Regions from separate parts of the Actinoalloteichus caeruleus genome, predicted to be linked through region 2. Evidence: predicted binding sites of a transcription regulator. Region 2 holds the regulator's gene; each other region holds the start of a gene.
The links. Region 2 encodes LexA, which represses DNA repair genes until DNA is damaged. Its sites were predicted from a motif close to CGAACACGTGTTCG; they were not measured.
Positions count from the first base shown of each region.

Region 1: the regulator LexA is predicted to act here: its motif matches at 8,631-8,644, upstream of ACOJVX_RS03270 (exonuclease SbcCD subunit D).
Region 3: the regulator LexA is predicted to act here: its motif matches at 6,792-6,805, upstream of ACOJVX_RS07830 (Rv2578c family radical SAM protein).

Region 1 is NZ_CP186005.1:718,809-729,160, forward strand. It holds gene ACOJVX_RS03230 (DUF4245 family protein) at 1-400, shown strand, start outside; gene ACOJVX_RS03235 (exodeoxyribonuclease VII small subunit) at 1,030-1,341, opposite strand; gene ACOJVX_RS03240 (sugar ABC transporter substrate-binding protein) at 1,338-1,667, opposite strand; gene xseA (exodeoxyribonuclease VII large subunit) at 1,775-3,019, opposite strand; gene ACOJVX_RS03250 (lipid droplet-associated protein) at 3,153-3,941, opposite strand; gene ACOJVX_RS03255 (4-hydroxy-3-methylbut-2-enyl diphosphate reductase) at 4,244-5,263, shown strand; gene ACOJVX_RS03260 (DUF6542 domain-containing protein) at 6,530-7,312, opposite strand; gene ACOJVX_RS03265 (DNA recombination protein RmuC) at 7,431-8,459, opposite strand; gene ACOJVX_RS03270 (exonuclease SbcCD subunit D) at 8,701-9,861, shown strand; gene ACOJVX_RS03275 (AAA family ATPase) at 9,858-10,352, shown strand, end outside.
Region 2 is NZ_CP186005.1:1,335,652-1,346,003, forward strand. It holds gene ACOJVX_RS06005 (MFS transporter) at 1-1,019, opposite strand, end outside; gene ACOJVX_RS06010 (MFS transporter) at 1,242-2,531, opposite strand; gene hflX (GTPase HflX) at 3,286-4,722, shown strand; gene ACOJVX_RS06020 (hypothetical protein) at 4,722-5,789, shown strand; gene lexA (transcriptional repressor LexA) at 6,201-6,914, opposite strand; gene nrdR (transcriptional regulator NrdR) at 7,664-8,140, shown strand; gene ACOJVX_RS06035 (vitamin B12-dependent ribonucleotide reductase) at 8,305-10,352, shown strand, end outside.
Region 3 is NZ_CP186005.1:1,732,434-1,742,785, forward strand. It holds gene ACOJVX_RS07805 (MBL fold metallo-hydrolase) at 292-966, shown strand; gene hisS (histidine--tRNA ligase) at 977-2,239, shown strand; gene ACOJVX_RS07815 (hypothetical protein) at 2,236-2,883, shown strand; gene ACOJVX_RS07820 (YibE/F family protein) at 2,793-4,901, opposite strand; gene ACOJVX_RS07825 (acyltransferase family protein) at 5,097-6,617, opposite strand; gene ACOJVX_RS07830 (Rv2578c family radical SAM protein) at 6,807-7,874, shown strand; gene ACOJVX_RS07835 (YncE family protein) at 8,130-9,281, shown strand; gene ACOJVX_RS07840 (hypothetical protein) at 9,413-9,907, opposite strand; gene aspS (aspartate--tRNA ligase) at 10,239-10,352, shown strand, end outside.

The DNA of each region.
Region 1 (10,352 bases), 620 kb from region 2:
CGTGCGCGAACCCGACCTGAGCGAGGACTGGCGGGTGAACAACGTGCGGGTCAGCCAGCTGGGCGACCGGGGAACGGTGGCCACCGCCCTCCGCGTCGGCTACCTGACCCCGGACGGCCGCTACCTCCGGCTGTCACAGTCCGACGCCGAGGAGGCGGAGCTCGTCGCCTTCGAGACCGGGGTGGACCCGGCGGGGCTCGGCACCGTGGAGGCCGCGGGACTCACCTGGGTCCGCTACGCCGCCCAGCGCGACGAGGAGGCCTGGACCACCGAACTCGACGGCCAGCGCGTGCTGCTCACCGGCAGTGCCGACGAACCGGAGTTCCGGGAACTCGCCGAGGCGACCGTGGCGGGTGACCTGGTGGAACCGGGCGCCGGAACCGCCACCGACGGCGGCTGAGCGGCACCACCACCGGCGGCCGACCGTTCCCGCCACGGCCGTACCTCGCCGCGCGCCGGAACCACCGCGACTCCCCGCCGATCGGGGCCAGGACGGCCCGCCGGATCGCGGGAACCGCCCGTGGGCACACGGGGAGGGAGACCGGCGGGTCAGGCCTCCCACCGGGGGGCCGGGCACGCGGCCACCAGAACGCGACCCGTGCCCCAGGTGGACCTCCGGCCAGCCGACGGGTGGTCGCGGAGCGGGCGCCCCTCGGGCAGCGGGGACGAGCGGTGCCACCATCGACCGGCACCGGCCGGCTTCCTCCTCGGCCCCACCCCCGGAAGGAGCACCGGCCTGGGTCACCAGCCGGAGAACCGCACCGACGACCCAGGTGCGAGGCGCGCGGACATCCCAGGCCCGCTCCCGCCGCGACACCCCCACCTCGGGAGATCGTCACGTCAGCGGCTCGGGGCCCGAGCCACGGTTCCACCGGTCGCCCCAGCCGTCCCCAGCCCGGCGACCCGGGGTCCTGGTCGGGAGCCACGGCGAGCCACGGGGCCACGGCTGGCGGACCCCCGCGCGGCGGGGGACTCGCAACGACCAGCCGAACCAGGCCGGGACGCACCTGCCCCGACCCGCCGCACCGGTCAGCGTGGCGGGTCGGTGTCCTCGACCGAGGCGAGCGCCCGGTCGACCCGCTCCCGCGCGCCCTCCAGATGACGTTCGCAGACCCTGGCCAGCGCCTCCCCGCGCTCCCACAACTCCAGCGACCGCTCCAGCGACAGCCCACCGGCCTCCAGGGCGCGGACCACCGTCGTGAGCTCGTCCCGCGCCTCCTCGTAGCCGAGAACGGCCAGGTCCTCGCCCGGTTCCAGGCTCGGGTCGCCCTCCGGGGGGCTCCCCGGCTCTCCGGACGGTCGGTGCAGCGGTTCGCGTGCCGCGCTCAGTTCGTCACTCACCCGGTCGGACTTCCCAGTCGTGTCTTGACGGCGACGACGACCGTCGCCACCGCCTGGTCGTAGCCGACGAACGCCTCGGCGAACTCCGCTCCGTCTCCCTCGCGGACGGCGTCGACGATGCGGAGCTCGGCGTCGGTCACCCGCCGGCGGTGGACCGAGCCCGTGGACATCCACCACTGGCGACCCGCGTAGGTCGAGGTGGCCTCGGACAACGCCAGCAACCTCGGCGCCAGACCGCGCCGCGCCGGCGAGTGGCATCCCGCGAGCAGGCTCGCCCAGCAGTCCGCCGCGGCCAGGTTCGCCTCCTCGGCCCGCCGCCACACCACCCTGGCGCTCGACCTGGTCGGAGGTTCGTTCAGACTGTCCGCAGCCGTTCTCGCCGCGGCTACGGTGAGCGGGAGAAAGGTGGGTTCGCGCGCCGGGAAGGGCACCACTACCTCCGGTCACCACGAGGGGTCTGGTCGGATACGACAGCGCGCACCGCACCGTCGGCCACCCGGACGCGGAGTCGCGTGCCCGGCTGGGCGTCGGTGACGGAGGTGAGCACCCGTGGGGTCCCGTCCTCGTCGACGTGCTGCACAACCGCGTACCCACGGGCCAGCGTCGCGGCGGGTCCGAGAGTCGTCAACCGGGACCGTACCGATCGCAGACCGGTTTCCTCCGTGTTCAACTCCGTGACAACCGCACGCAGGCCACGCTCGCGTAATGTTGCCACTTCCTGGCCTCGATATGCCAGCCACTGGTGCGGGTCAGCCAGCGCCGGACGGGTCCGGACCGAGTCCAACAGGCGCCGTTCCCGGTCGACCCAGCCGTGCAGGGCACGCCGCGCCCGGTCCCGCAATACGAGGACCTTCCGCGTCTCCTCCGTGACATCCGGCACCAGGTGCCGCCCGGCGGCCGTGGGCGTGGAGCACCGGACGTCCGCCACGTGGTCGACCAGCGGTGTGTCGGGCTCGTGACCGATCGCGCTCACCACCGGCGTGCCGCAGGCGGCCACCGCCCGGCACAGCGCCTCGTCGGAGAACGGCAGCAGGTCCTCGACGCTGCCGCCACCCCGCGCCAGCACGATCACGTCCACCTCCGGGTCGGCGTCCAGGGCGCGCAGGGCGCCGAGGATGCCCGGCACCGCCTGCGCTCCCTGCACCGCGACGTTCTCCACCCGGAAGCGCACCGCCGGCCAGCGGGCCGAGGCGTTGGTCAGCACGTCGTGCTCGGCGGCCGAACCGCGGCCGGTGATCAGCCCGACCCGGTTCGGCAGGAACGGCGGCCTCCGCTTGCGCGCGGAGGAGAACAACCCCTCCGCGGCCAGCAGGCGGCGCAGCCGCTCGATCCTCGCCAGCAGCTCCCCGATCCCCACCGCCCGGATCTCGTCCACCCGCAGGCTCAACGACCCACGAGCCAGGTAGACGGACGGTTTGCCGTGCACCACCACCCGGGCACCGTCGGTCAGCGGCGGGTCGACGGACCGGAGGACACCCATCGGGCAGGTCAGGCTCAGCGACACCTCGGCCGAGGGATCCCGGAGGGTGATGAACGCGGTCCCGGTGCCGGGCCGGGCCGACAGCTGGGTCACCTGGCCCTCCACCCACACCGAACCGAGGCGGTTGATCCACTCGGCGATCTTCCGGGCGACGGTGCGCACCGGCCACGGCTCCTCCGGAGTGGTGGCGCCGCTCACGTCGCGCCCCCAGTCCGGGAACCGCCCCGATCGTCGACGGGGCACGAGGTGGGGGTGAGTGGTCGGGGGCCAGTGCGGTGGCTGGGGCCGGGCCGGGAGGTCGGCCGCCGGCCGACCGGGCGGGCTGCGGAACTCACTCGCCGGTCACCGTCCTGAGGCGGTTGGCCAGCATCCGGACGTACTCCGGTCGGGCGGACTGGCCCTGCTCGTACTCCAGCAGCGCGCTCAGATCGGCGGCGGAGAGGCCGCGCAGGTGGCCGCGCAGCTGCGGCAGGCTGAGGTCCGGGTACTCGGGCAACGCCTTCGGGGCCTCGGCGTGGGTGCCGGACCCGCCGCCAGCGGAGCCGGCCGATCCTCGACCGCCTGTCGCGGAACGGCCGGTGCCGGCCTCCTGGCGTCGCGAACGTGGCGGGCGGTGCGCGGTCGGACCGTCGTCGGCCGGGCGGGACGAGCGGGTGTGACGCTCCTCGTCCCCCGCACCACCGGACCGCGACGGCCGCCGCCGTCCGGTCCCGGTTCGCGCCCCCTCGCCCCCGGTCCGCGCCTCACTCGTCCGGTCGGCCATCGTTCCCCCGGTAGTGGCGGCCCCGGCGGCCCCGGCTCGGCCGGTCGAGGGGACGGCCGCGTCGCCCCGTTCGCCGGTCCCGCGCTCGTCACCCGGGCCGTCCGCGCTACCGACCTCGTCCTCGTCGAACGTGGCCCACTCGGCCTGCGCCGGACTGTCGCGCAGCCCGGCCAGGGCCTGGTCGCCCCTGACCGCCAGCTCGGTGATGCCCTGCTGGACCCGCATCGAGAGCTGGAGCGCCTGGCTCGCGACGGTGATGGGCAGACCGACGAGGTGCTCGGGGAGTTTGCGGGCCTGTTCGGCGGCGGTGACGGCCACTCCGGCGGCGATCCGCAGGGGCAACGGCAGCGGTTTCATACCCCTAGCCTGCCGGAGGGCACCGCCGGCCCGCACTTCTCCTCGCGGGGACCAGCCGTTTCGGGACCGGTCGCGCCCCGGATCCGGGGAGCGCCCACCCCTCTCCGCCAGTGCCGGTCCCCGCCCAGGAACACGGCGGCGGGCCCCCGGCGTCGGTCGGCCGAACGCGGGTGGTTCCACGGCAGGTGCCGGGTCGGTGGGGAGCCGAGCGCGGCGGCACGACCCCCGCGGCGGCCGGCCGGGAGTGGGGTGGTGCCCCCAGGGCGGAACACCCGCCGCCCGACGGCCGTAGGGTGGGAGGCATGAGTGCCCAGCTCCCGGCCGACGAGAACGCCGCCCCCCAGGACGAGGCGACCCCGGCCAGCGACGCCCCCCGCAAGCGTGTGCTGCTCGCCAACCCGCGCGGATACTGCGCGGGAGTGGACCGGGCGGTGGTCACGGTGGAGAAGGCGCTGGAAACCTATGGCGCCCCCGTCTACGTCCGCAAGGAGATCGTGCACAACAAGTACGTGGTGCGGACGCTGGAGAAGCGGGGAGCCATCTTCGTCGACGAGACCGACGAGGTGCCCGAGGGTGCCCTCGTGGTGTTCTCCGCGCACGGTGTGTCGCCCGCCGTGCACGAGAGCGCCCGGGAACGCCAGCTCCGCACCATCGACGCCACCTGCCCACTGGTGACCAAGGTCCACCAGGAGGCCCGCCGGTTCGCCCGGGACGACTACGACATCCTGCTGATCGGGCACGAGGGGCACGAGGAGGTCGAGGGCACGGCGGGTGAGGCGCCCGAGCACGTGCAGCTGGTCGACCGGGCCGAGGACGTCGACAAGGTCGAGGTACGGGACCCGAACAAGGTGATCTGGCTCTCGCAGACGACGCTCAGCGTCGACGAGACGATGGAACGCGTCGAGCAGCTCAAGGACCGGTTCCCGCAGCTCCAGGACCCGCCTTCCGACGACATCTGCTACGCCACCCAGAACCGGCAGGTCGCGGTCAAGGCGATGGCTCCCGAGTGCGACCTGGTGCTCGTCGTCGGATCCCAGAACTCCTCGAACTCCAAGCGGTTGGTCGAGGTCGCCCTCGGAGCCGGGGCGAAGGACTCCCACCTGATCGACTTCGCCGACGAGATCGACCCGTCCTGGTTGGAGGGAGTCGAGACCGTCGGCGTCACCAGTGGCGCCTCCGTGCCGGACATCCTCGTCATGGAGGTCCTGCGGTACCTGGCGGACCGGGGCTGGGAGCAGGTCGACGAGGTCACCACCGCGAACGAGAAGGTCGCGTTCGCGCTGCCCCGGGAGCTGCGAAAGGCGATGTCCGACGTCCGCTGACCACACCCTCAGCACCGTGGTGAACTCCGTTCCAGCTCGACCGGGGCGGCGGACAGGGGGTCGCGGCCTCGCGGGGAGCTGAGCGGCTGCCGGTGCCGCCTCGCCGGGACGGCGCGGACCGCGCCGCCTGGGGCTCGCCGCGCGCCAGGGGCAGGCCGGAGGACGGTGGGCCGAGGTGGTCCGGGACCGTCACCCGGGGGCGCGGCTCGAGCCCGGTGCCGGACCGCGCCGGCCCGGCCGGATGCGGCCGCGCGCGTGCCGCTCACCTCGCGGGCGGCAGCACGGGCGTGCCGCCGGCGGCGGACGTGGACGCCCCGACCCGGTCCGCGAGCCCCCCGCGCGACTCCTGAGCGCCGGCACCGGACCCGTTCGCCGCGTGGGGACGCCCGCTCCACGCCCGCCAGCCGGAACCGGGAGAGCCGCACCCCAGACCTCGTCGTACACGCGCGACGCTCGTCGCCACCACTTGGCCGGCACGGACGCCTCACCCCCGAGAGGACGCCTCACACCCGAGAGGACGCCTCACACCCGAGAGGACGCCTCACACCCGAGAGGACGCCTCGACCTCGGACGCGTCGCGACGGGTGTGTGGTACCGGACTCGCCCGATACCCACGACGAACACCCGGATCACACCGGAAGCGGACCCACCCCGCCGCCCGGCCACCCGCCCGGCCCCGTCGCCCGGCCCCGTCGAACCGGCAGTCCCGGGGGCCGGCCCAGGCCCAGGAGGGCAGCGACGCCGGGAAGGGAGCACCAGCTCGGGACGCCACCTGGAACGCGGAGGCGCACCCTCCGGATCCTGCCAGGAGGAGCGATGGGGACGGCCCTGAACCGGACTGGGTGGCGGTGACGACCCGACCAAGCGGCGTCCTCGTTCACGTCCGGACTCCCCAGCCCGTGGCGTTGGCGCGGCCGCTCTCCCCGAACGGAGTCCCCGCCGCCGTTGCCGAATCCACTGCCATCGGAGCGCCCTCCGCGGCCGCGGTTGTCCGGGGCCGTGCCCGTCGTCCGAGCCCGTCGTGGTCCGCCCTGGACAGGGTTCTCCTCCGCGCTGGGTCACCCGCCGCATCGCCGCCGCTGGCGCCGCCTCGTGGGGTGGCGGCGGCTCCACGGCTCCCGCGCACGCGGCGCGGAGCCGGGTCACCGACCCCGACGGGGGAAGGCGTGGAGCCGCGCAGCCCTGCTCGCGGGAGGGGCACTTCCGACCCCACCGACCGTTCGCGACGGTGGGACGCTCGTGCTCAGGCGCGGCGGCCGCGCACGCTCAGTCCAGGTCCTCGTCCCGGGGCCGGGGCGGCCGGCGTCGCCCCTCCGAGCTCCGCCCCTCCGCCCCCTTCCTCGGCCGGGGGCGGGGTCGATCGGCCGAGTCGGCGTCGCGTCCGGACCGGCGGGACGAGCCGGCGGTCTTCCCCGCCGCCCCGGACCGTCCTCCTCCGCTCCTGGGCGTTCCGCCCTTCTCGCGGCCCCGGCCGGCGGACGTGCCCTCCCGGCCCGCGGGCCTACCCGCCTTGCCCCGAGCGGCGCGTGCGGGTCGTTCGGAGCTCGTGGCCTCGTCCTTCGTGGACTTGCGGGCCGTGGAATCGGGCCGTGCCTTCTTCGTGGTCCCCGGCGCCTCCGCGTCCGGGTCCGTCTTCGGCGGCCGCCGCTGGAGCAGGAAGTACCGGGCGAATCCCGCTCCCACCGTCAGGGCCGAGGTCACCGCCATCAGTGGGAAGCCGTTGATGAGGGGCCACCCCAGCGAGAAGGCCATCGCGGCGAGGCCGGCGCCGCCCGTCCCACCCGTGAGCCAAATCACCAGGGGCATGACCACCGCCAGGATGAGCGGCGGCTGCACGGTGGGACCGAACAGGTTTCTGCGACGCACCAGAGCGACCGCCAGTAGGCAGCCGAGGATGTATCCGGCCCACAGCAGGACACCGGGACCTCCCGACATCACTTCGATGTCGAGGAAGAGCCCGATACCGGTCAGGCCCGCTGCGAGCAGCAGGGCCGCCCACCACGGAAGCCCGCGAGTGGTTCCGAAGGCGGCGCGTTCATCCCATGGCACGGCAGCGACTTCGGGCTCTGAGTCGCGCGCGCGTTCGCGGTCACGGGCGGCTGTCACCCGTCCACCGTAATCGGTCACCGGCTGCTTGTTAGTCAGCCATCGTGAACTCACATCCCGCTCACCTGGCCTCGCTGCCCGCAATGGTCGATGAGTCCGGGTTGACCACCGTCGAATAGCGGTCCGTCCGCGCGTCGTGCGCCTCGGCCAGGGCAGGTTGGTCCGTCGAACCCGGCATCGCGACGCCGTTCTCGTCCCTCCTGACCTCCGCGATCGAACTCGGGCTGGCCGCCGTTTCCCGCAGTGGTTCCACGGCGTTCCGGAATCCCTCCAACGCGTCGAGTTCACGCCGCCGCGCCGACAGGAAGCGCTGGAGGTGCGTGCTGGAGAGGTTGACGGCGTCGACGGCACCGCTGGCCGCCCGGTACGCGGCGGCCGACTGGCGGCGGACCTGTTCCATGTCGGCCGCCAGCGTGCGTTGGGTGGAGGCGAACAGGGCCGCCGAGGCCACCACCCCGAACCCGGTCGGCCCGCACAGGAAGACCCGCCGTTCCAGCAACCACCTGAGCAGGTGGGGGTCGGTGTCGAGTGCCGCGACCACCGCCGCGTCGGAGGGGACGAACATCACCACGCCGTAGATGGCGTCCGCCCACCGCTGGTACTCCTTCCCCGCGAGCTCCAGTGCCCTCGCTCGGATGTTGCGCGCGTGCACCCGCAGGGCGTCCGCCCGCCGGGTGGGGTCGTCCGCCTCGACGGCCTCGATCCAGCTCGCGAGGCTGGCCTTGGAGTCGACCGGGACGCGGCGGTCGTCACCCACCGCCAGCACCATGTCGGGGCGTGCCGCCCCACCCCCCGCGAGGTCGGTCTGCAGTGAGAAGTGCGGACCCTCCCGGAGGCCGAGCGATCTCGCCGTCTCGATGAGGACGCTCTCGCCCAGTTCGCCTCGCCCGCTGGTGGAGGCGAAGGTCACCTCATAGCGGCGCAGCGCGGCCTGGTGTTCGGCTGCCCGGTCGCGCTCGGCCTCCACCATGGCCAGCGCGGCGTCCGTCCTGCGCACGGCGTCCGCGTAGAGCCGCCAGCCGAGGATGAGCGCGCCGACCAGGAGGGCGGCGACCACGACCGCGGCGGTGGTGATGACGACCGATGTCACGGGTGCTCCCGTCCTGAGTGCGTGTACCGGGGGTCGCGGGTGTTCGTGCTCGGTGGGGCCGTGCGTCCACCTCGGACGGGTGGGCGTCCGCTCGCCGTGTCCCCCGTGGACGGCCGTGCCCCGACTCCGATCATGGCGCAGCTCCTGCCCGGAGTCCTCCCATTCCGCACTCGAACACACGTTCGAGTGCTTTCGGGTGGTCGCGTGACACCGATGGCCCCCGAGGTCCTAGCGTGGTGCCATGCGCCTCCTGCACACCTCGGACTGGCACATTGGCCGTACCTTCCACGGCCGGGACAGGCTGCCCGAGCAGGAGCGCGTGCTCACGGGTCTCGCCGAGCTGGTGGCCGACGAGGGCGTCGACGTGGTGGTCGTCGCCGGTGACCTCTACGACCGCGCCGTTCCCTCCGGGGAGGCAGTCGAGGTGTGCCACCGGGTCCTCGCCGCCCTGCGGGCCGCCGGCGCGACCCTCGTGGTGATCCCCGGCAACCACGACTCCGCGTCACGGCTCGGCGCATTCGCCGACTTCGCGGCGGTCGGCGGGCTGCACGTCCTCGCGAGGATCTCGCGGCTCCACGAGCCCGTGGTGCTCACCGACGCCCACGGTCCCGTCGCCTGCTTCGGCATCCCCTACCTCGACCCGGACCCGGCTCGGCACCACCTCGGCCTGGCCGGCACCGGCCACCGAGGACACACCGCCGTGCTGAGCGAGGCGATGGACCGCGTCCGGGGCGCTGTCGCGCGGCTGCCACCGAGCACCCGGACGGTGGTCCTCGCCCACGCCTTCGTCACGGGCGGGCAGGCCAGCGAGTCCGAGCGGCCGATCAGCGTCGGCGGCGTCGAACAGGTCCCCGGCTCCGTCTTCGACGGCGTCGACTACGTCGCGCTGGGCCACCTCCACGGGCCTCAGGTCCTCGCCGACCACCTGCGCTACTCGGGCAGCCCGCTCGCCTACTCCTTCTCCGAGACCGCGCACCGCAAGTCCGTCTGGATCGTCGACCTCGACGCCGACGGGCTGGCCGGGGTGCGGTCGTACGCGCTGCCGGTGCCCCGAGCCTTGGCCACGATCTCCGGGGGGATCGAGGACCTGCTCGCCGACCCGGGGCTCCACGACCTGGAGGAGCACTACCTCTCCGTCACGCTCACCGACCGGGTCCGGCCGCTCGACGCGATGCGCCGCCTCCAGCGCCGCTTCCCCCACGCCGTGCACCTCGAGTGGCGGCCGGAGGGCGGCCTGGCACGGAGCCGGCTGAACTACTCCTCGGCCGTCCGGGGCCGTGACGACCGCGAGATCACCGCGTCGTTCGTCGAGCACTGCCGGGGCTCCGCGCCATCCGCCTCCGAGGCGGCGCTGATCGACGAGGCCCTGACCGAGACGGCGGGAGCACGGGAGTCCGCATGAGGCTGCACCGACTGGCCATCACCGCCTTCGGCCCCTATCCGGGTCGGGTCGACGTCGACTTCGACGCCGTCGGGGCCGACGGTCTGTTCCTGCTCTACGGCGACACCGGCGCGGGCAAGACCACGTTGCTCGACGCGGTGGCCTTCGCGCTCTTCGGCACGGTGCCCGGGGCGCGGGGCGAGGCGAAACGCCTCCGCTGCGACACCAGCCCGGCCACCACCACGACCGAGGTCCGGCTGGAACTCACCGTGCAGGGCCACCGCCTCCGGCTCGTGCGCACCCCGGAGTACACCCGCCGCAAACGACGCGGCGCGGGCACGACGCTCCAGCGGGGATCGGTGTCCCTGACCTGGCTCGACCACCCCGGAGGCCAGGGGGTTCCCGAGGGGTTGACCCGGGCGGACGAGGTCGGGCGGACCGTCCAGCGGCTGCTCGGCATGACCCACCAGCAGTTCTTCCAGGTCGTCCTCCTGCCGCAGGGCGAGTTCGCC
Region 2 (10,352 bases):
AGGCTCACGGCCAGGACCTGGAACGCGATCGTGCCGTAACCGCCGCCGAGGACACCCAGCACGAACAGGGACAGCGCCCACCCGGTGTCCGCGAAGGGGACCAGCAGGCGGAAGGGCGTCGTCACCACCATGATGAGGATCAGCGCCCGCACCTTGCCGAAGCGGGTCGCCCAGCGCCGCACCGTCAGGCCGCCGAGGATCCCACCGGCGCCGGTGACGCTGATGAGCAGACCCACCACCCCCTCGGGGAGCTGGAGGTCGCGGACGAGGAACAGCACGCTGACGGCCACGTAGACGTTCAGGAAGAAGTTGTGCACCGTGACGCACAGCGAGGTCGGTCGGAGCAACCAGTGCTGGAAGAGGAACCGGAGCCCGGCCGCCACCTCGACGGACAACCGGCCGCCCCGAGCGCGTTCCGGTGGCACCTCCTGGTCCCTGATCCTGCCGAGCAGGGTGGTGGACCCCACGAAGCCCAGCACGCACACCACCACGGCGTTGGTGGCGCCGAGGATCTGGGCGAGCAGCCCGCCGAGCGGACGACCCGAGAACTGGATGACCTGGCGGGTGGTCTGGAGTCGCGAGTTGGCGTCCGGCAGGAGGCGTCGGCCCACGAGAGCGGGCAGGTACGACTGGCTGGCCACCTCGAACAGGGTGAACAGGGCACCGCTGAGGACGGCCACCACGTACAGCTGGGCCATCGTCAGCATCTCGGCCCACCAGGCGAGGGGGACCGAGGCGAGCACCAGCGCCTGGCCGCGCTCGGTCCACCGCAGCAGGGGGCGGCGCCGCAGGCGATCGACCCAGACACCGGCCGGCAGGCCGATGACCAGGTTGGGCACCGTGCCAGCCGCGGCGAGGAGACCCATCTCCAGTGGGCCCGCCCCGAACACCGTCGCCGCGATCAGGGGTAAGGCGACGAACTGCACCGCGTTGCCGAGCTGGCTGGAGAAGTCCGCCGACCACAGCAGGCGGAAGTCCCTCGACAGTGCCGGCTTCGGGGCACCGGGTTCGACGATCACGAGGGAACGCTTTCCGAACCGCCGAGCACCGGTCAACGGTTCGCGCGGCGCAAGGACGGTGAGCGGTCAGATCGCACGTCGGAAGGTGGGGCTGCTTCGGCTGGGCTGATCGGTGCCGCCGATCGGCGTGGCGCGGCGTGGCGAACGGCCGGCCGCCTCAGCGCCCGGACCAGCGGAACCCCTGGGGACCAGGGCCCGGCCGGCCCATGCCCGGCGCGGGCGTCAGGTACGGGACGGCACACCCGGATCGCCGTCAGGCGGCTCGGTCGCGGTCAACTCGACCATCGCGCGCACCGACGCCGGGTCCCGGTAGAGGGGCGACAGGACCACCCAGGCAATCGCGAGGCACTGCCCGACCACCGCGACCACGAGTGCCTCCCGCACGCCCAGCCATTCCCCGAGGACCCCGCCGAGGAGCCCGCCGAGGGGGATGAGCCCCCAGGCGAGGAACCGGAGCGAGGCGTTCATGCGGCCGAGGAGGTGGTCCGGGGTGATGGACTGCCGGAGGCTCACCTGGGCGACGTTGTAGACGATGACGCCGAAGCTGAAGACGAATTCGCCCAGGGCGAAGAGCCCGAGCCGCCAGTCCTTCTCGGCGAACGCGCACAGCAGCCCGAACGGAGTGGTCAGCAGCAGCGACAGCCAGCAGGTCCGGATCTGTCCGACCCGTGCCACCCACCAGCCCGCGCTGAGCGCGCCGAGGACACCGCCGAGGCTGCCCGCCGCCATCAGCAGCCCGAGGGGGCCAGGGGCGAGACCGACCTCCCGGACCAGGAACAGCATGACGACCGCCTGGAAGACCCCGCCGAAGAGGTTCGCGGTCCCGGTGCACAGGGCGAGCGCGCGCAGCACGGGATGCGCGAACACGAAGCGCACCCCCTCCATGACCTCGGTGCGCAGCCGTTGCCCCTGGGGCCGGGGACGAGGTTCCTCCACGACGCGCATCCTGCTCAGCGAGACCGCCGAGACCAGGTAGCAGGCCGCCGTCACGACCACCCCGCCGCCGGCCCCCACGAGGTGGGCGAGGCCGCCGGCCGCCGGTCTGCCGGAGACCTGGGCGACCGACTCACTCGCCTGGAGCTTGGTGTTGCCCTCCACGAGCCTGCTCCTGCCCACCAACGAGGGCAGGATCGACTGGTAGGAGACGTCGAAGAAGACCGTGCACACCCCGACGAGCAGCGCGACCACCAGCAGGTGACCGAAGGTCAGCGCGTCCCACCACCAGGCCAACGGCACGGTGGCCAGGAGCGCGGCCCGAGCGAGGTCGCAGCGGATCATCAGTGGCCGTCGCCGTACCCGGTCCACGATCGCACCAGCCGGGAGACCGAGCACGAGGAAGGCACTGGTGCTCGCCGCCGTCAGCAGGCCCATCTCGAAGGGGCTGGCTCCCAGGGCCGTGGCCGCGACCAGGGGTATCAGGACTGTCCCGATGACCTTGCCGAACTGGGCCGTGGTCTCCCCGGCCCAGAGGAGCCGGAAGTCGTGGTGGTGCCGGAGGCTGCTCCCCTTCACGCGGGGCGATCTTTCCCCTCCTCCGGGTGACGGTCAACCACCTGTCCTCGCCTGGCACCTCGTCCGTTGGGCGGAGCGGCGGCTCCGTGGACGCGAGGTCGCGGCCAGGCTGTCGACAGGGCGGGCCGGCCGAGGTGGGCGCGGAATGCGCGGCGGGCGGGAAGCGGGCGGCCGCTCGCCCGCTCGGCGCCGCCGCACCGTCGGACCGTCGGACCGCCCGCACGGGCGCGAGCTCACCGACGAGGAGCAGGCGGGAACGGCCCGTCGAGGACCCGACCTCGCTGCTCCACCCGCCCGGAGTCCCGCCAAGGCGGGTTCCCTGGTGCCGGCCTCGGCCGGGGGCGAGCGCGCCCGAGGCGGTGCCCACCGGCGTCCGCCCGGCCGTCGTGGGCCCGGAGCCGGGTCTTGGGGACCGGGAGCGGCTGTCGACATCGAGGTCGGCGGCCTTCCACTCGAAGGGCTGCGGGGAGGGGCTCCTCGGACTGGTTGACGAGTTCGCCCAGCGCCGACCGGGACCCGGTTCGCGCCGCCGCGACGGCTGCGTCGCCCGGAACGAGGACGACCGACCGACCGGCGGCGGCGAGGCCGGGCCGGGGCTGGTGTCGGCTGGGCCGCCGCCCGTCCGTCCCCGGCCCTGGGGCGCCGGCCCCCGAGCCCCTGCCGCGCCCTCCGGAGCCGTTCTCCCCACGCCCGGTGGCACCAACCCTCCTCGGGAGCGGAAAAAGGGTGGCCAACCGTGGGATGATGGACGCGTATGACGAACTTCGAGTCCGACCCAGAACTGGTCGAAGAAGAGACTCCGTCGACGGGTGACCTGGCCCTCGCCGACCGGGTGGCCCTCCGCAGGGTCGCCGGCCTCTCCACGGAACTCACCGACGTCACCGAGGTGGAGTACCGGCAGCTCCGCTTGGAGCGGGTGGTGCTCGTCGGCGTGTGGACCGACGGTGACAGCGCCTACGCGGAGGCCTCGCTGGCCGAGCTGGCCCGGCTCGCCGAGACAGCCGGCTCCGAGGTGCTGGACGGGTTGGTGCAGCGGCGCCCCCGTCCCGACCCCGCCACCTACATCGGTTCGGGCAAGGTGCGCGAACTGCGCGACCTGGCGGTGTCGCAGGGCGCCGACACGATCATCTGCGACGGTGAGCTGTCCCCCAGCCAGCTGCGCCAGCTGGAGGAGCGCGTCAAGCTCAAGGTGATCGACCGCACCGCGCTGATCCTGGACATCTTCGCCCAGCACGCGAGTTCGCGGGAGGGCAAGGCGCAGGTCGAGCTCGCGCAGCTCCAGTACATGCTGCCCCGCCTGCGGGGCTGGGGTGAGGCGATGTCGCGGCAGGCCGGTGGACGGCTGGCGGGCGGCGGTATCGGCGGCAGGGGTCCGGGTGAGACCAAGCTGGAGACCGACCGGCGACGGATCCACAAGCGGATCGCCAAGCTGCGCCGGGAGATCAACCTGATGGGACAGGCCCGGCAGACGAAGCGGAGCAGGCGCCTGGGCAGCACCACCCCCAACGTGGCGATCGCCGGTTACACCAACGCCGGCAAGTCCAGCCTGCTCAACGCGGTCACCGACGCCGGGGTGCTGGTGGAGGACGCGCTGTTCGCGACCCTCGACCCGGCCACCCGTCGTGGTGTGACGCCCGATGGCCGGCCCCTGACCTTCACCGACACCGTCGGCTTCGTCCGCCACCTCCCGCACCAGCTGGTGGAGGCCTTCCGGTCGACGCTGGAGGAGGTGGCCGACGCCGACCTCCTGGTGCACGTGGTGGACGGTTCCGACGCGGTGCCCACCCGGCAGGTGTCCTCGGTTCGGGACGTGCTGCGGGAGATCACCGAGGACCGCGAGAACCCGATGCCACCCGAGCTGCTCGTCGTCAACAAGATCGACCAGGCGAGCGAGGTCGTGCTGGCGGAACTGCGGCACCTCTTCCCCGACGCGGTCTTCGTGTCAGCCCACACCCGAGAGGGCATCGAGGACCTGCGCCAGCGCATCTCCGACGCCCTGCCCCGCCCGGGCGACGTGGTGGACGCCCTGGTGCCCTACTCGCGTGGTGAGCTGGTCGCTCGCGTGCACGAGGAGGGGGAGGTGCTGGAGGAGGAGCACACCGACACCGGTACCCGGTTGCGGGCCCGTGTGTGGCCGAACCTCGCCGCCGCGCTGCGGGAGTTCGCCGTGGACGTGCCGGCGCGCCACTGATGGCCGTCGCGTCGGCCGTGCTGGGGGTCGTGGCGCTCACCGTCCTCGGTTCGGTTCCGGCGGCGGCGGAGGTGCGACCGCCGGAGCCGGTGGAGTTGTGCAGGATGAGCGACCCCCGGCTGACGATGGTCTCCGGCATCGCCTCGGACGGCACGCACTGGTACGTGGTCAACGACCACGACCCGCAGGTCCAGGTGTTCGTCCTCAACCGGGACTGCTCGGTGGCGAGGGTGATCACCACCGGCATCGACCACTACGACGTCGGGGACGTCGCGGTCGCCCCGGACGGCACGATCTGGGTGGCCGAGACCGGCGACAACCGCCGGCGGCGGGAGCACGTCGCCTTCGTCCGCATCACCCCGGACGGGGTGGCGTCGCTGCACCGGATGACCTACCCGCGTGGTCCGCACGACGCCGAGGCACTGCTGCTGGACCGCGACGGCGTACCCCACATCGTGACGAAGGAGATCTTCGGAACCGCCTACGTGTACCGACCGGCGGAGCCGCTGCGCACCCCGGGGCCGGTGCCCCTGGAGGAGGTGGGCTCGGTGCGGTTTCGGAGCACCACCACGCCAGGGGGGCCGATCCCGGAGATGGTGGGGTCGGTGGCGGTCACGGGCGGCTCGGTCAGCGCGGACGGCACCGTGGTCGCGCTGCGCACCTACACCGAGGCCTACCTGTTCAGCGCCCCCGACGGCGACGTGGTGGAGGCCCTGGCCGGAGAACCGGTCAACATCCCGATCCCGGACGAGCCGCAGGGGGAGGCCGTCGCCCTCGAGCCGGATGGCACCTTGCTCTCGACCTCGGAGGGTGAGAACCAGCCGATCCGGGCCTACCCGGGCGCCGTCGAGCTGCTCGCCGAGGCGGAACGTTCCCGGGGGTCCACGGCGAGCGGCGAGGTCCCGTCCGAGGAGGAGGACCGCGGCGAAGCCGGGCGGGACCACGGGGAGGACGCCGCCCTCAGTGCTGACGACGAGGGGATGCCGGGTTGGCAGGCCCTGGGGATCGCCGGCCTGCTCGCGGCGCTCCTGACCTGGGTCGTGAGCCGTTCGCGGCGGGCCACCTAGACCCCGGGGCGGCCGGGCGGGAGGCCGAGGGGCGCTGGAGCGGGACGGACAGGGCGCCCCAGCCGACCCGTCCGTTCCCAGTGCCGCGCGTCCGGGGGTCTCACCTCCTGCGGGATGCCCACACCCTGGCCGGGGAGTGGTGACCCGGCCGCGGCGCCGTCGCCATGCCGAACTCCGGCCGAGGGCGGACGAGGGCCGTGGGGACCGGCGCGGGTGGGTGGTCCGCACTCCCGGCGCAGCCAGCGCCAGCTCCCGCCACTGCCGCTCCTCGCTCGGCACGGCCCGTCGTGGTGGCGGCCCCCCGCGCGGCGGTCCCAGCTCCGCGACCGGGGCGGGAGCCGAAGGGCACCCCCACGTCCTTCCGAGGCGACGTGCGGCCCCGCCTCCCTCCCCAGCGCGGCGGCGGGGTGGTCAGAGCCGGCGGAGGACCGCCACCACCTTGCCGAGGATGGTCGCGTCATCACCGAGGATCGGTTCGAAGGCGGGGTTGTGCGGCATCAACCAGACGTGGTCCTCGCGCCGGCGGAAGGTCTTGACCGTCGCCTCGCCCTCCAGCATCGCGGCGACGACGTCGCCGTTCTCGGCGTCGGGCTGCTGCCGGACCACCACCCAGTCGCCGTCGGTGATCGCCGCCTCCACCATCGAGTCACCCGTGACTCGGAGCAGGAACAGGGAACCCTCACCGACGATCTCCCTGGGGAGGGGGAAGACGTCCTCCACCGCCTCCTCCGCGAGAATGGGACCTCCCGCCGCGATGCGGCCCAGCAGGGGTACGTAGGCGGGCGCCGAGGTAGTGGGCTCCTCCGTGGCTGGCACGACCACGTCGACCGGGAGCACGCCGACCGCGCGCGGCCGGTTGGGATCCCGGCGCAGGTACCCCTTCCGCTCCAGTGTGCGCAGCTGGTGCGCCACCGAGGAGGTGGAGGTCAGACCGACCGCCTCTCCGATCTCCCGGATGCTGGGTGGGTAGCCGTGCTCGTCCAACCACTGCCTGATGACGTCGAGCACCCGTTGTTGGCGGCTGGTCAGCGCGCCGTTCGGAGGGGACGCGGCGCCCGTCGAGGGCACCTCGGACACGGCCGCCGCGCGGTCGGGGCCCAGATCCGGCTCGGTCCTGCGTGCCATCTCCTGTCCTCCTGGGCTGTCGCCCTCGTCGCACCGACGTCGTGACGACGTTCGGCTCCGGTCACCGTCGTGATTCCCGCGCAACCAGATGATCCGTGATCATCGTGCCGTCCACGCGTGGATCACCCGGGACTGCCGCGGAGGGAGTGGCGGTATCGACATCGCGCCGACCGTCGTCCGCCCCACTCCGCCGGGACTGTCGAGATGTCCACGGTAACGCGAACATACGTGAAGATCAAACACCTGTTCGAATGGGCGAGTCCCCCCGTCGCCCCGGTTCCCCGAGTGCCGGAAAGGACGAAGGAAATCGAACGTCTGTTCGGTTCGGAACGCGTCGCAATTCCTTGTTCGACGTCCACCGCACGCCTCGTCCGCCCATTCCGATCGCCCCGTGGGCGGCTGCGCTCGGCGCGCGCTCGGGCCGGGTGTCGGGTGGGGTGCCCGCTCGGGGAGGGGGTGGTTCGGGCGGGGGCGGGTGGCACGTCACCTGGGGTGCGCGCGCCGTGACGGAGCGGCGTACGGCCAGGTCGGGCCCACCCGTCAGGGCGAAGTCGGGGTTCACCCGTGTCGTTGCTTGCACCCGCTTCGGCCGCGTGTCTAGGTTTGGACCCCAACATCTAGTGTCGGAGTGCCGGGAACGCTCTACAGATTGGGGTTCGGGTGAGCTTGGTGAACGATGCCCGAGTATCCTGGTCACCGGGCGCGGCGATGCCGGTCCCACCAGTGCGTACCGAGTTAAGGGGTGGATCGTGCGGTGTCCGTTCTGTCGACACTCTGACTCCCGCGTCGTCGACTCGCGGGAGGTCGACGAGGGACAGGCCATCCGGCGTCGGAGGTCGTGCACGGGCTGTGGTCGCCGGTTCACCACGGTTGAGGAAGCAGTGCTCGCCGTCGTGAAACGCTCCGGAGTGACGGAGCCGTTCAGCCGGAACAAGGTCGTCCGAGGCGTCCAGCGCGCCTGCCAGGGACGGCCGGTGGACGAGGACGCGCTGCAACAGCTCGCGCACCGCGTCGAGGAGGTCGTCCGGTCCACGGGCTCCGCCGAGATCGCCAGCCACGAGGTCGGTCTGGCCATCCTGGGACCACTCCGGGACCTCGACGAGGTCGCGTACCTGCGCTTCGCCAGCGTCTACCGGGCGTTCTCCTCCGTGGAGGACTTCGAAAAGGAAATCGCCGAGTTGCGGACCGTCCAGGCGGACGGGGAGGAGCCAGCCGAGGCCCCCTGAGGGCGTCAGCGGATCCGACTTCGGGGCCACGACGGCCCACACCCACACCCGGCAACGTGACGGGGCTGACGGCTGCCCGGAGGGCAGCCCCACCGCGGGTTGACCACGACCGGAACCGCCCGAGTGGCGGACGAACCACACCAGCAGGACGAGGAGAGAGCGGCATGACTGAAACCGTCGGGAGCGCCACCGGACGAGCCAGGGGCAAGGCGAAGTCCACCACCGGCGGATCCCGGTCGGCGGGAGCGAAGCTCCGGGTGGGCCGAGTGCACACCACGGAGGGCGTCCACCCCTACGAGGCCGTGAACTGGCAGCACCGCGACGTGGTCATGACCAACTGGCGGGACGGGTCGGTCAACTTCGAGCAGCGGGGCGTCGAGTTCCCCGACTTCTGGTCGGTCAACGCCGTGAACATCGTCACCAGCAAGTACTTCCGGGGAGCGGTCGGTTCGGAGCACCGGGAGAACAGCCTCCGCCAGCTCATCGACCGGGTCGTGGGCACCTACGTCGCGGCCGGGGTCGAGCACGGCTACTTCGAGACCGACGCCGACGCGGAGATCTTCGAGCACGAGCTCACCCACATGCTGCTCCACCAGGTGTTCAGCTTCAACTCCCCGGTGTGGTTCAACGTCGGCACCTCCTCCCCGCAGCAGGTCAGCGCGTGCTTCATCCTGGCGGTCGACGACACGATGGAGTCGATCCTGAACTGGTACCGCGAGGAGGGGCTGATCTTCAAGGGCGGCTCCGGCGCGGGGCTGAACCTGTCTCGCATCCGGTCCTCCAAGGAGTTGTTGTCCTCCGGCGGCACCGCCTCGGGCCCGGTCTCGTTCATGCGCGGCGCGGACGCCTCCGCCGGCACCATCAAGTCCGGCGGCGCGACCAGGCGCGCGGCGAAGATGGTCGTCCTCGACGTCGACCACCCCGACATCGAGGAGTTCGTCGAGACCAAGGCCCGGGAGGAGCAGAAGATCCGGGCGCTGCGCGACGCCGGTTTCGACATGGACCTGGGCGGCGACGACATCGTCAGCGTGCAGTACCAGAACGCCAACAACTCGGTCCGCGTCTCCGACGAGTTCATGCGGGCCGTGGAGTCGGGCACGAACTTCGGCCTGCGGTCCCGCACCACCGGCGAGACCGTGGAGGAGGTCGACGCGCGCCGGCTCTTCGACCGCATCGCCAGGGCGGCCTGGGAGTGCGCCGACCCCGGCATCCAGTACGACACGACCATCAACGACTGGCACACCTGCCCGGAGTCCGGCCGCATCACGGCCTCCAACCCGTGCTCCGAGTACATGCACCTCGACAACTCCAGCTGCAACCTGGCGTCGCTGAACCTGATGCGCTTCCTCGGCGAGGACGGTGTCTTCGACGCCGACCTGTTCGAGCGGTCGGTCGAGCTGGTCATCACCGCGATGGACATCTCCATCTGCTTCGCGGACTTCCCGACACCCGAGATCGGCGACACCACCAGGAAGTTCCGCCAGCTGGGCATCGGCTACGCCAACCTCGGCGCGCTGCTGATGGCGACGGGACACGCGTACAACTCCGACGGCGGACGTTCGCTCGCCGCGTCGATCACCTCGTTGATGACGGCGGTGTCCTACCGGCGGTCCGCCGAGCTCGCCGGCATCGTCGGTCCCTACGAGGGGTACGCGCGCAACGCGGACGCCCACCAGCGCGTCATGCGCAAGCACGCCGCGGCCAACGACCTGATCCGCACCCACAACCAGAACGACTCCGCCATCCAGGCCCGCGCCACCACCGCCTGGCAGCGCGGCCTGGAGGTCGGTGCCCGCCACGGGTGGCGGAACGCGCAGGCCAGCGTCCTCGCGCCGACCGGCACGATCGGCCTGATGATGGACTGCGACACCACGGGCATCGAACCCGACCTCGCCCTGGTGAAGTTCAAGAAGCTGGTCGGCGGCGGGTCCATGCAGATCGTCAACCAGACCGTTCCCCGCGCCCTGCGGGCGCTGGGCTACCAGCAGGAGCAGAGCGAGGCGATCGTCGAGTACATCGCCGAGCACGGGCACGTGGTGGACGCTCCCGGGCTGCGCCCGGAGCACTACGAGGTCTTCGACTGCGCCATGGGGGAGCGGGCCATCGCCCCGATGGGCCACGTCCGCATGATGGCCGCCGTCCAGCCCTTCATCTCCGGTGCCATCTCCAAGACCGTCAACCTGCCGGAACGGGCCACCGTCGAGGACGTCGC
Region 3 (10,352 bases), 400 kb from region 2:
CCCCTCCTCGACGTCGTGGCGGGCCACCACCCGGACCGGGTTCGTGCCGTGCCTCCGCCGGTGACACCGCACGCCTCCGCCGGTGACACCGCACGCGCGTCCCCGGCGCGTCGGCACCCACCCGGGTCGTCGGGTCGAGGCCGGAGCGGGAGCCGGGACGAGATGCCAACCGAGGTGGCCACACCGGTTGGCTAGGCTGTGGCGGGTCGCTCCGCGCTGCCCGGCGCTCACACGGTGTGCCGGACCGTTACGCGACGCGACCACGGACACCACCCCGCTGGAGGTTCTCGCGTGCTCGTCGTCGGCTTCCCGGCCGGTCCGCTCCAGGCCAACTGCTACCTGCTGGCACCGGCGGAGGGCGAGGGCTGCGTCATCGTCGACCCCGGCCAGGAGGTCGGGGAGCCGCTGGCCGAACGGCTCCGCACCCACCGGCTGACCCCGCTGGCGGTGCTGCTCACCCACGGGCACTTCGACCACTCCTACTCCGCCGCCTCGATCTGCGAGGAGTACGGGGTTCCGGTGTGGGTCCACCCCGACGACCGGCCGATGCTGGCCGACCCGCTGCGGGGACTCGGACCGGACGTCGCCGCGCTGCTGGGTGGGCGACTGGAGATGAGCGAGCCGGCGGAGGTCCGGGACCTCGCGGACGGCGCCACCCTCGAGTTCGGTGGCCTGTCGATCGGGGTGGACCACACGCCAGGCCATACCGGCGGGTCGGTGTGCTTCCACACCGGCCCGCCGGGAGGCGACGGTCCGGACCGTCTGATGTTGTCGGGGGACACCCTCTTCGCCGGTTCGATCGGGCGGACGGACCTCCCCGGCGGCGACCACGAGCGGATGCTGACGACCCTGCGGACCAGGGTGTTGACGCTGCCAGACGAGACGACCGTGCTGCCCGGCCACGGACCGACCACGACCATCGGCCGCGAGCGTGCCGTCAACCCCTTCCTGCGCAGAGGACTGTGATCCGCACACCATGACCGCCTTCACCGCACCCCGAGGCATCCCGGACTACCTGCCGCCGGAGTCCGCCGCGCTGCTGACCGTCCGCGACACCCTCGCCGAAGCCGCGCGACGCGCCGGCTACGGCTACGTCGAGCTGCCCGTCTTCGAGGACACCGCCCTCTTCGCGCGGGGCGTCGGCGAGTCGACCGACGTGGTCAGCAAGGAGATGTACACCTTCACCGACCGGGGCGGCCGGTCGGTGACCCTGCGCCCCGAGGGCACGGCCGGGGTGATGCGCGCCGTCATCGAGCACGGCCTGGACCGGGGACAGCTGCCCGTGAAGCTGTACTACACGGGGCAGTTCTTCCGTTACGAGCGCCCGCAGGCCGGCCGGTACCGGCAGCTGCTCCAGGTCGGCGTCGAGGCGATCGGCGTGGACGACCCCGCGCTGGACGCGGAGGTCATCGCGGTCGCCGACGCGGGCTACCGGGCGCTCGGCCTGACGGGGTACCGGCTGGAACTGACCAGCCTGGGTGACTCGACCTGCCGCCCCGAGTACCGGGAGCGGCTCCAGGAGTTCCTGCGGGCCCTTCCGTTGGACGAGGAGACCCGCCGGCGCGCCGAGATCAACCCCCTGCGGGTGCTCGACGACAAGCGACCGGAGGTGCGGGAGCTGCTGGCCGACGCCCCCCTGATGGTGGACCACCTCTCGCCGGAGTGCCGTGAGCACTACGAGGAGGTCAAGGAACACCTGACCGGGCTGGGGGTGAAGTTCACCGAGAACCCGCGCCTGGTCCGGGGCCTCGACTACTACACCAAGACCGCCTTCGAGTTCGTCCACGACGGACTGGGCGCGCAGTCCGGTATCGGCGGCGGTGGCCGCTACGACGGCCTGATGGCCCAGTTGGGTGGTCAGGAGCTGTCCGGCATCGGTTTCGGGTTGGGGGTCGACCGGACCCTGCTCGCGGCGCGCGCCGAGGGGCTGGCCGTTGGGGACGAGGCCCGCTGCGAGGTCTACTGCGTCCCCCTGGGGCAGGCGGCGAAGCGGCAGCTGGTGCGGATCGCGGCGGCGCTGCGCGGCGCCGGGGTCCGGGTCGACCTCGCCTACGGGGGCAAGGGGCTCAAGGGGGCCATGAAGGCCGCCGGGCGTTCGGGGGCCCGGTTGGCCGTCGTCGCGGGGGACCGGGACCTGGAGCAGGACGAGGTGCAGCTCAAGGACCTCCGGGACGGGTCCCAGCGCGCCGTCGGGCGTGCCGAGCTGCTCACCACCGTGAAGGAGGCGTTGGCCGGGTGAGTGAGCGGGCAGCCGAGACCGACCGCATCCCGCTCGACCTGCTCCCGCCGGAGTTCCTCCGCAAACGGGCGAAGTCGGTCGGGATCGGCGCTGTGCTCGTCGGGGCCGCCCTGGGCGGCCTGTTCGGCCTGGTCGGGGGGCGCACCGCCGGTCTGGTGGCGGCGGCGGTCGTCGCCGTGCCGCTGTTGCTCCTCGCCTGGGCGGAGTCGCGCCGCCGGTGTTGGCTCTCGGGCTCGGAGCTTTCCGTGCGCGCCCTGGGCACGCGGACCGTCGACCTGGCCGAGCTGACCGACATCACGGTGCTGGTCGCCGACCAGCGGGGTGTGCGGACCATCGGCGTCCTGGTCCAGGGCGGACCACGGCGGCGGCTGGTCAACGTGGCCGTGGCCCTCTACGCGGGTTCCGGCGGCCGGGAACTGGGCGTGTACGAGCTGCGGCGTCTCGCGGACGCCCTCGCGGCCACGGGGGACACCCGGGCGCTGGTCCTGTCCCAGCTGTTGATCGCCCAGCTCCGGGCCGACGCGCGTGGGGAGGCCGCCGCCGACCGGCCCCTCTACCAGCTGGCGTCGTTGGTGCCGGCTGGTCGGGTGCCCCGGCGGATCGGCTCCGACGCGGTCGCCCGCTTCGTCGCCGCCCTGGACTGATCCCGGCGGTCCCGCCGCGGCGGTCGCTCCGCCGGGAAGGAGGACGGGGGGCGGTGGTCCGGTTCCGCGCGCCGGCGCCGACCGCCGGCCTCGGAAGGCGCCCGTTCCCCCGTCCGCTCCCGGCTGTCCGACGTGCCGCCGGCGGGACCGTCCCCGTTCCGGTCCTCCTGCTCGGTGCCGCCGCCGTCCTCGGGGCCGGGGTCGGACCGGGGGGTGCGGTCGCCGGGGTTCGGCGGGTCCTCCCGGGAGGCGACGACGGCCGCGATCGCCGTGGTGATCGGGACCGCGGCGACCAGGCCGATGCTGCCCACGAGGGTTCGGACGATCTCCTGCGCCACCACCTGGGCGCCGACGAGCGTGCCGAAGTCGATCCCGGAGAGCGAGTAGGCGAGGAGCATCGGCAGCGCGGCACCCGCGTAGGCCAGGGCGAGCGTGTTCACCGCCGCCGAGATGTGGTCCCGACCGATGCGCAGCCCGGCCGCGTACAGCTGCCGCCACCCCAGGGCGGGGTTCGCGGCGCGGAGCTCCCAGACCGCGCTGGTCTGGGTGACGGTGACGTCGTCGAGCACGCCGAGCGCGCCGATGAGGGCACCGGCGAGGAGGAGACCGCGCGGGTCGATGCTGCCGCCGACGATGGTGATGAGGTTGGTGGTCTCGTCGTCCAGACCGGTGAGCCGGGTCGTCGAGGCGAAGAACACCCCGAGCAGGGCGATCAGGCCGAGGCTGAGCAACGTGCCCAGCACCGCCGTCGAGGTCCGGGCGGAGAAGCCGTGCGCGAGGTACAGGACGATGAACATGATCACGCCGGAGCCGACGACACCGACCAGGACGGCGTCCTGCCCGGCGAGGATCGCGGGGAGCACGAAGAAGACGAGCACGAGGAAGCTGAGCGCCAGTCCGAGGAGGGAGGTCAGTCCCTTCCACCTGGCGAGCAGCACGACGGACAGCGCGAACAGCGCCGCGAGCCAGGCCAACGCCGGCCCGCGCTGGTAGTCCACGACCTGGTAGGACATCGGGTTGTCCGGCTCGCTGCCCGCGTAGGAGAGCACCACCTGGTCCCCGACCGCGAAGCGCGGGGTGCCGGGTTCGACGGGCAGGACCTGCGTGATGACCCGCCCCGCTCCCTCACCGCTGGTGAGGGTCACGTCCAGCCGCACGCAGTCCTGGTCGCCACCTCCTGGCGGCGGCGCGGGAGGTGGGGGGTTCGCGCCGGGTTCGGCCAGGCTCGTCTGGCACGAGGACGCCGCCGTGGCGGTGATGTCGCCGTTCACCGGTTCGGCGCCGAAGCCCAGTTCGGAGGGGTTGGGCGACTCGTACCCGGAGGGGTAGAGCCACACCATGCCGCCCAGGGCGGCCAGCAGGCACGGGGTGAGGAGCCAGGCCAGCAGCAGCCGGACCCGGCGCGAGGCAGGGGTGCTCGGCCCGTGCCCGTGCCCGTGTCCGTGCCCGTGCCCGGCTGGGGGCGGGCCCTGCGGCGGTGGGCCGGATCCGCCCCCGCCGCCACCGGGGGCCGGGTTCCCCTCCGCCGGCCGCCTCCCTCGGACGCGGCCAGCCCCTCCGCCGGGGGTCGCCGGCCGTCCTCCTGGGCGGGCTCGGCCGGCGCGGTCCCGCTCGACCCCGGCGCCCCGCCGCTCACGTCGTGGCGCCGTACCCGGTTCGGAGCCGTCGTCCGGCCGGGGCCGGGCCCGTCGGGTGCCGCCCGGCGCTGAGGTCGGCGCCTCGGCACGCCTCGCGCCGGTGGAGGACCGGGACCCCGGCCTCGGGTCGGGCGGTGGGGCGGACGGCGGCCCCCCGGTCTCACCGGTCTCGCCGGGCACCGACGTGCCGGGGAGGTCGCCTCGCCCTTGGCCCGCACCCGCTGGTCGACGACTGCTCCTGGGCCGGCCGTCCCGGTGGGGGGCACCGGCGACAGGTGGTAGCTCGTCGGTGCGTTCGGTGGCGCTCTCCGGGGGGTGCTCCCGGCCGGGGGCGGGGGTTCCCGCCGAGCGGAACCAGTCCTGGTCGCCGTTGCCGTTCATCCAGACTCGCCGACGGCCGCCGCTTCGCGCGGCGGGAGCGCCGGGTCCTCCCCTCCGTGCTGGTCGGGCCGGTGGCGGCGCGTCCCCTGGGCACGCGTGGGCGGTCCGAGGACCGCCGGGGTGCGTCGGCCGCGACGCGGGACCGATCAGCGCCGCCGGCTCATCCTAGGTCCGGACCGGGCAGCGTGCCCGCCGTCACCGGCGCTGGTCCCAGCGGGCGCTGTGGACCGGCTGGACGGCGGGTGCGGCGTTGGTCCGGGCTCGCAGCCCGGCGCCGCCTCCCGCCGACGGCAGCTCGGGGCCGATGAGGTCCACCGGGGCGGGGAGAACAGGGGAGAGGGGAACGGGGGAGGGGCGGGTCCCCGGCCGAGGGGGCCGGCGCAGCTCAGCGCGCCGAAAGGCCAGCACCAGCACGGCGAGGACCAGGCCGGCCGCGCCGAACCAGAGCGCACGGGTCAGCCACCACTGGGTGCTCCAGCTGTCGGGCAGGTGCAGGTCCAGCGCGAACAGCGCAGCGCCGATGACGAAGAACATCGCGGTGAGGTGCCACAGGTACAGCGTCATGCTGTGCCGCCCGATCCAGCCGACCAGGGCGGCCACCGTGGGGCGGGCGGCCAGCCGTTCCAGGCGTCGCCGCCACAGCAGCGCGAGCGACAGGTGCAGCCCGGTCAGGGCGAGCAGGCAGACCGTCGGCGGGTTCATGTTCGACAGCGGGGCGCCCGGCATACCGACCATGCTGGCCGGGTAGGGCCCAACCGCCACCAGCAGCGCGAGCAGGGCCAGGCTCCCGAGGGCGCCGACCAGGAGCGTGCCGCGGGGGATCGTGGTCAGCAGACCGGCCGCGTAGGCGTAGCCGAGCAGGTACGGGACCGCCCAGACCAACACGATGTTGGTCAGGCCGAGCACCGGCAGGTCCAGGGTGAAGCGCGCGAGGTCGACCAGCGCCGCGCCGGCGGCCACCGCGAGGGTCAGCCGGTGGCCGAACCGCGCGAAGGCGCGGAACAGCAGCGGCGACAGCAGCAGCAGGATCAGGTAGACGCCCAGGTACCACAGGAGCTGCGGTGCGAGCGTCGCCGCCGAGTGCGCGGCCGACGTCGGGACCCCGATGAGGGGCAACACGACGGCGGCGGCGATCCAGAACGCGGCGAACACCGCGACGGGCGGGAGCAGACGTCGGATCCGAGCCCGGACGAAGGACAGGGTCGGGCGCGGGCGGCGGCTGAGCTGGAGGTGGGTGGCGCAGCCGGAGGCGAAGAACATCAGCGGGATGACCTGGAACGCCCAGGTGGCCAGCCAGCCCCACCCGTGGACGAGGGCGTTGCCGATCTCCAGCTGATGCCCGTTCCAGGCCACCTCCGGGATGACCCAGTGCATCACGATCACGCAGATCGTTCCCCAGGCGCGCACCAGGTCCACCAGGCGGTCCCGGCCCGGCCTGGCCGTCGATGGTCGGAGGGCGGTGATGCCCGCGGCGGGTGGCGCGGCTCCCGGGGCGGTGGCTCCCGCGTCCGCCCTGACGTCCCGGATGGGCAGGTGGGGCCGGGGACGTGCCCGTGTCGGAGCGCTCATCGGCGGTTCCCGCCGTCGCCCGGCGGTGCGGCCCCGGTCCTCGGGTAACGGCGGTGGTTCGGCCGGGTCGGGTGTCGTCCCGCCGACGGCCGGGCGGGCACGGTGGTCCTTCAGCGTTCCCGGCGAGTGGAGACGCGAATCGGTCATGTCGGTGCTCCCGGTGGTCGGTGAGGGGCGCACGAGGAGGACGAGTCCCCTCGGCCGGCGGTGCGCGACCGCCCGGGTCCGGTGCCCTCGCTTGACTGACTGGTGAACTGGTGGAGTGTCACCTGTAAGTGAGATCTTACATGCGTCGCAACCGGGTGCTCGTTGTCCGTCGCTCGAATGTGTGTTCGAATGCTCGCCGTGCGATGGGACGGACAGCGGGCGGACGGAGCGGCCCGGAGCGAGGCGGTGCTCCCCGGCATGGAACAGCCGCTACGGCTCCACGGGTTCCTCCGCGAGACCACGACGCCGGAGTTCGCCGGCATCACCTTCTACGAGGTGATGGCCAGGAGCGTCCTCAACCGGGTACCGGGCGGGTCGATGCCCTTCGGCTGGACGGTCAACCCCTACCGGGGGTGCACCCACGCCTGCGTCTACTGCTTCGCCCGGCGGACCCACACCTACCTCGACCTGGACGCCGGCCACGACTTCGACACCCGGGTCATCGTCAAGGTCAACGCCGGCGAGGTGCTCCGCAGGGAACTGGCCAGACCGGGCTGGACGGGGGAGCACGTGGCGATGGGCACCAACACGGACCCCTACCAGCGGGCGGAGGGCCGCTACCGGTTGATGCGCGACATCCTGGGAGCCTTGGCCGACGCGGCCAACCCCTTCTCCGTCCTCACCAAGGGCACGCTGCTCCTGCGGGACCTGGACCTCCTCGAGCGCGCCGCCCGCCGCACCTCCGTCTCGGTGTCGATGTCGGTGGGTCACCTCGACGAGCGGCTGTGGCGTTCGGTGGAGCCGGGCACCCCCTCCCCCCGAGCGCGGCTGGACGCCGTGCGGCGGCTGACCGACGCCGGGGTGGGGTGCGGTGTGCTGATGGCCCCGATCCTCCCCGGCCTGGGGGATTCGGCGGAGCGGATCGACAGCGCCGTGGCCGCGATCGCCGCCGCTGGCGCGACGAGCGTGACGCCGGTGGTGCTCCACCTCCGCCCCGGGGCGCGGGAGTGGTACCTGGCGTGGCTGGCCCGGGAGCACCCTGGACTGGTCGAGCGGTACGAACGGCTGTACCGGGACGGGGCGTACGCGCCGAAGGCCTACCAGCGCGTCGTCGCCGAACGGGTCCGGCTGGCCGCCCGTGCCCACGGCCTGCTCCGCGAACGGCCCGGGGAGCACCGGGGCTCGGGAGCGACGTCGTCGGCGGCCCCGCCCAGCCGTCCGAGCCGGGAGCACGCCACCCAGCTCACGCTCCTCTGACCCACCGCGTTCCGGGGCGCCCGGACCCGGGCGCCGTGCCGGCCGCCGACGGGGACGAGGAGGCGGCGGCCGACCCAGCTCCGGGCTCCGCCGGCGGGAGCGCCGGCTCGGGCGCGGGCGTGTCCGTTCGCCCGTCACCCGCCCGGAGTGTTCCCCGGACAGGTTCGGCATCCCACCGGAGCGGCGGCTCGCCGGAACCGGTCCGAACTTGCTTCACTTCCCGCGCGTCCGTGACCCAGCCGGAGGGACACCCCCATGCGCAGCTCCGCCGCTCCGAGTCGTCGCCCGCGCCCGGACTCCAGCCCCGTTGCCGACACCGCCCGGCCCCGTACCCGTCGCGGCGCGCCCGCACCGGGAAGGCGGCCCCTCCGCACCGCGCGGCGGGTCGCGGTCGGCGCGCTCGCGCTGCTCCTCGCGCTCGCCGCGCCGACGGCCCCCGGCGGGCGTCCGGCCGCCGCCACTCCCGCCGGGACGAACGGCACAGCCCTTCCCGAGCAGCGGAACGGGGGCGACCGCCTCTACGTGGGCTCGGCGAACCCCGACGCCGTGCTGGTGGTCGACCCGGCCGCCGGGGACGTCGTGCGCACGGTCCCGGTCGACGCCCCGCCCAGCGACCTGGCGGCCTCGCCGGACGGTGGCCGGGTCTACGCCCTGACGCGCGCCGGCGCCCAGGCCGTCGTGACCGTGATCGACACCGCCGACGGTGGGGTGGTGGCCACCTTCCCCGCCCGCGACCGCGATGCCTTCTACCTCGACGTCACCTCCGACGGGTCAATGCTGGTCGTCAAGGCCGTCGCCGGGGACACCCTGACCGTGCTCGACGCGGCGACGGGCGAGCTCCACGGCACGGTCGACCTCGGCGTCCGCACCCTGCGGCCGGTCAGCACGGACGACGGGCGGACCCTGTTGCCCGCCGCCGCCGCGCCCGAGGTCCTGGTCGTCGACGCGGCGGAGCTGTCGGTGGGCACCGCCCGGCTGCCCTCGCCGGCGGCGCTGCTCCGCCCGACCGGTGGGCGGCTCCTCCTCGTCGACCAGGGTGACCAGCGGCTCCTCCGCGACCTCGACGCGGGCACCTTCGAGGTGCTCTGGGAGGCGCGGACCGAGGTCGCGCACGGCGACGCCGCGGTCTCGGCGGGACCCGACGACCCGGTCTACGCGGTGCGCGTCGACGAGGACGCCGTCTCCGCCATCGACCGGGAGACCGGCGCGGCCTCCGCCGTCCCGGTCGGAGCGGGACCCACCGCGTTGGCCGTCTCGGGGGACGGGCGACGGGTCTTCGCGCTCAACGCGCGGGAGAGCAGCATCTCCGTGATCGACGCGGCGGCGGGTGAGGTCAGCGCCACCCTCGACCTGCCGGGCGAGCACGCGCCGGTGATGACCCACCTGGTGCGCGCCGGATCTGGGTGAACCCCTCCCGCCCGGGACCGCGTGCCGCCGTCGCCTGGCGCATGGGTGCGAGATCGTGCCAGGAGGACGCCCGCACGACCCAGAAGCCGGCCGGGAACCGTGCTCGCGTCCCGGGCGCTCGCCCCTCCCGGTCACCCCACCTCGGCGGGCGACAGCGCGTCGCGCTCCAGGTTCAGCCACCCGCTCGGGGCGAACCGCAGCGTCGAGGGGAGCGGAACGGCGACGGTCTCGGCCACCTCGAAGGTCCAGGCCAACAGGTGGAAGTTCCTCGGTGAGCGGAACTTGTCCCGCGTGTACTGGTCCTTGTACCAGCCGTCGACGCTGAGAGTGCGGTCCTGGTCGCGGAAGAAGGCGCCCAACTGGTCGAACCCGTCGTCGAGCGAGGTGACGACGAAACGCGGGGAGACGCTGCCGACCCGGACCAGCCGGCGTAAGGCCCGGCGCCGGGAGGGGCCGCCGTCGCACACGTAGTACTCGAAGCCGGGGGTCATCACCGACAGCGGCGACCGGCTCAGCACCTGCCCCGCCGGCCACAGGTGCCAGCCGCTGTCCTCGGTGAAGGGCTGCGGCGGTTGCCACCAGCCGTGTCTGCGGATCCAGATCTTCGACCTGTTGTCATCGGTCACGTCGGACTCCTCCAAGGGGTCGGTAACGCCTGTTCATCGGAGCAAGCTGTGACGGTGTTGCAACTAGTCGTAACGGACGACGCCGCCGCGGCGCGATCGGGCGATCGGCCCCTCACTCGGGGGGCGGAACGCTTCGGCCGGATCAGGCGGGGCCGGGGGTCCGCGGTCCGTCGCCGGCGCGGGGGCCGGGCGATTCGCGGTCGCCGGGCCGTGGGCCGGGAAACCTGCTCGACGGCGGTGGTCGGGGATTGGCTAGCCTCTTGAGGTCACCCTGGCGTACCTGGCTGGCGACCCAGCCTACGCACATCTCAGGACAAGGAGACCCGAACTCGTGTTGCGCACGCATGAGGCCGGCGCCCTGCGCGCCGAGCATGTAGGCCAGACCATCACCCTCACCGGGTGGGTGGCGCGCCGTCGCGATCACGGGGGAGTGATCTTCATCGAC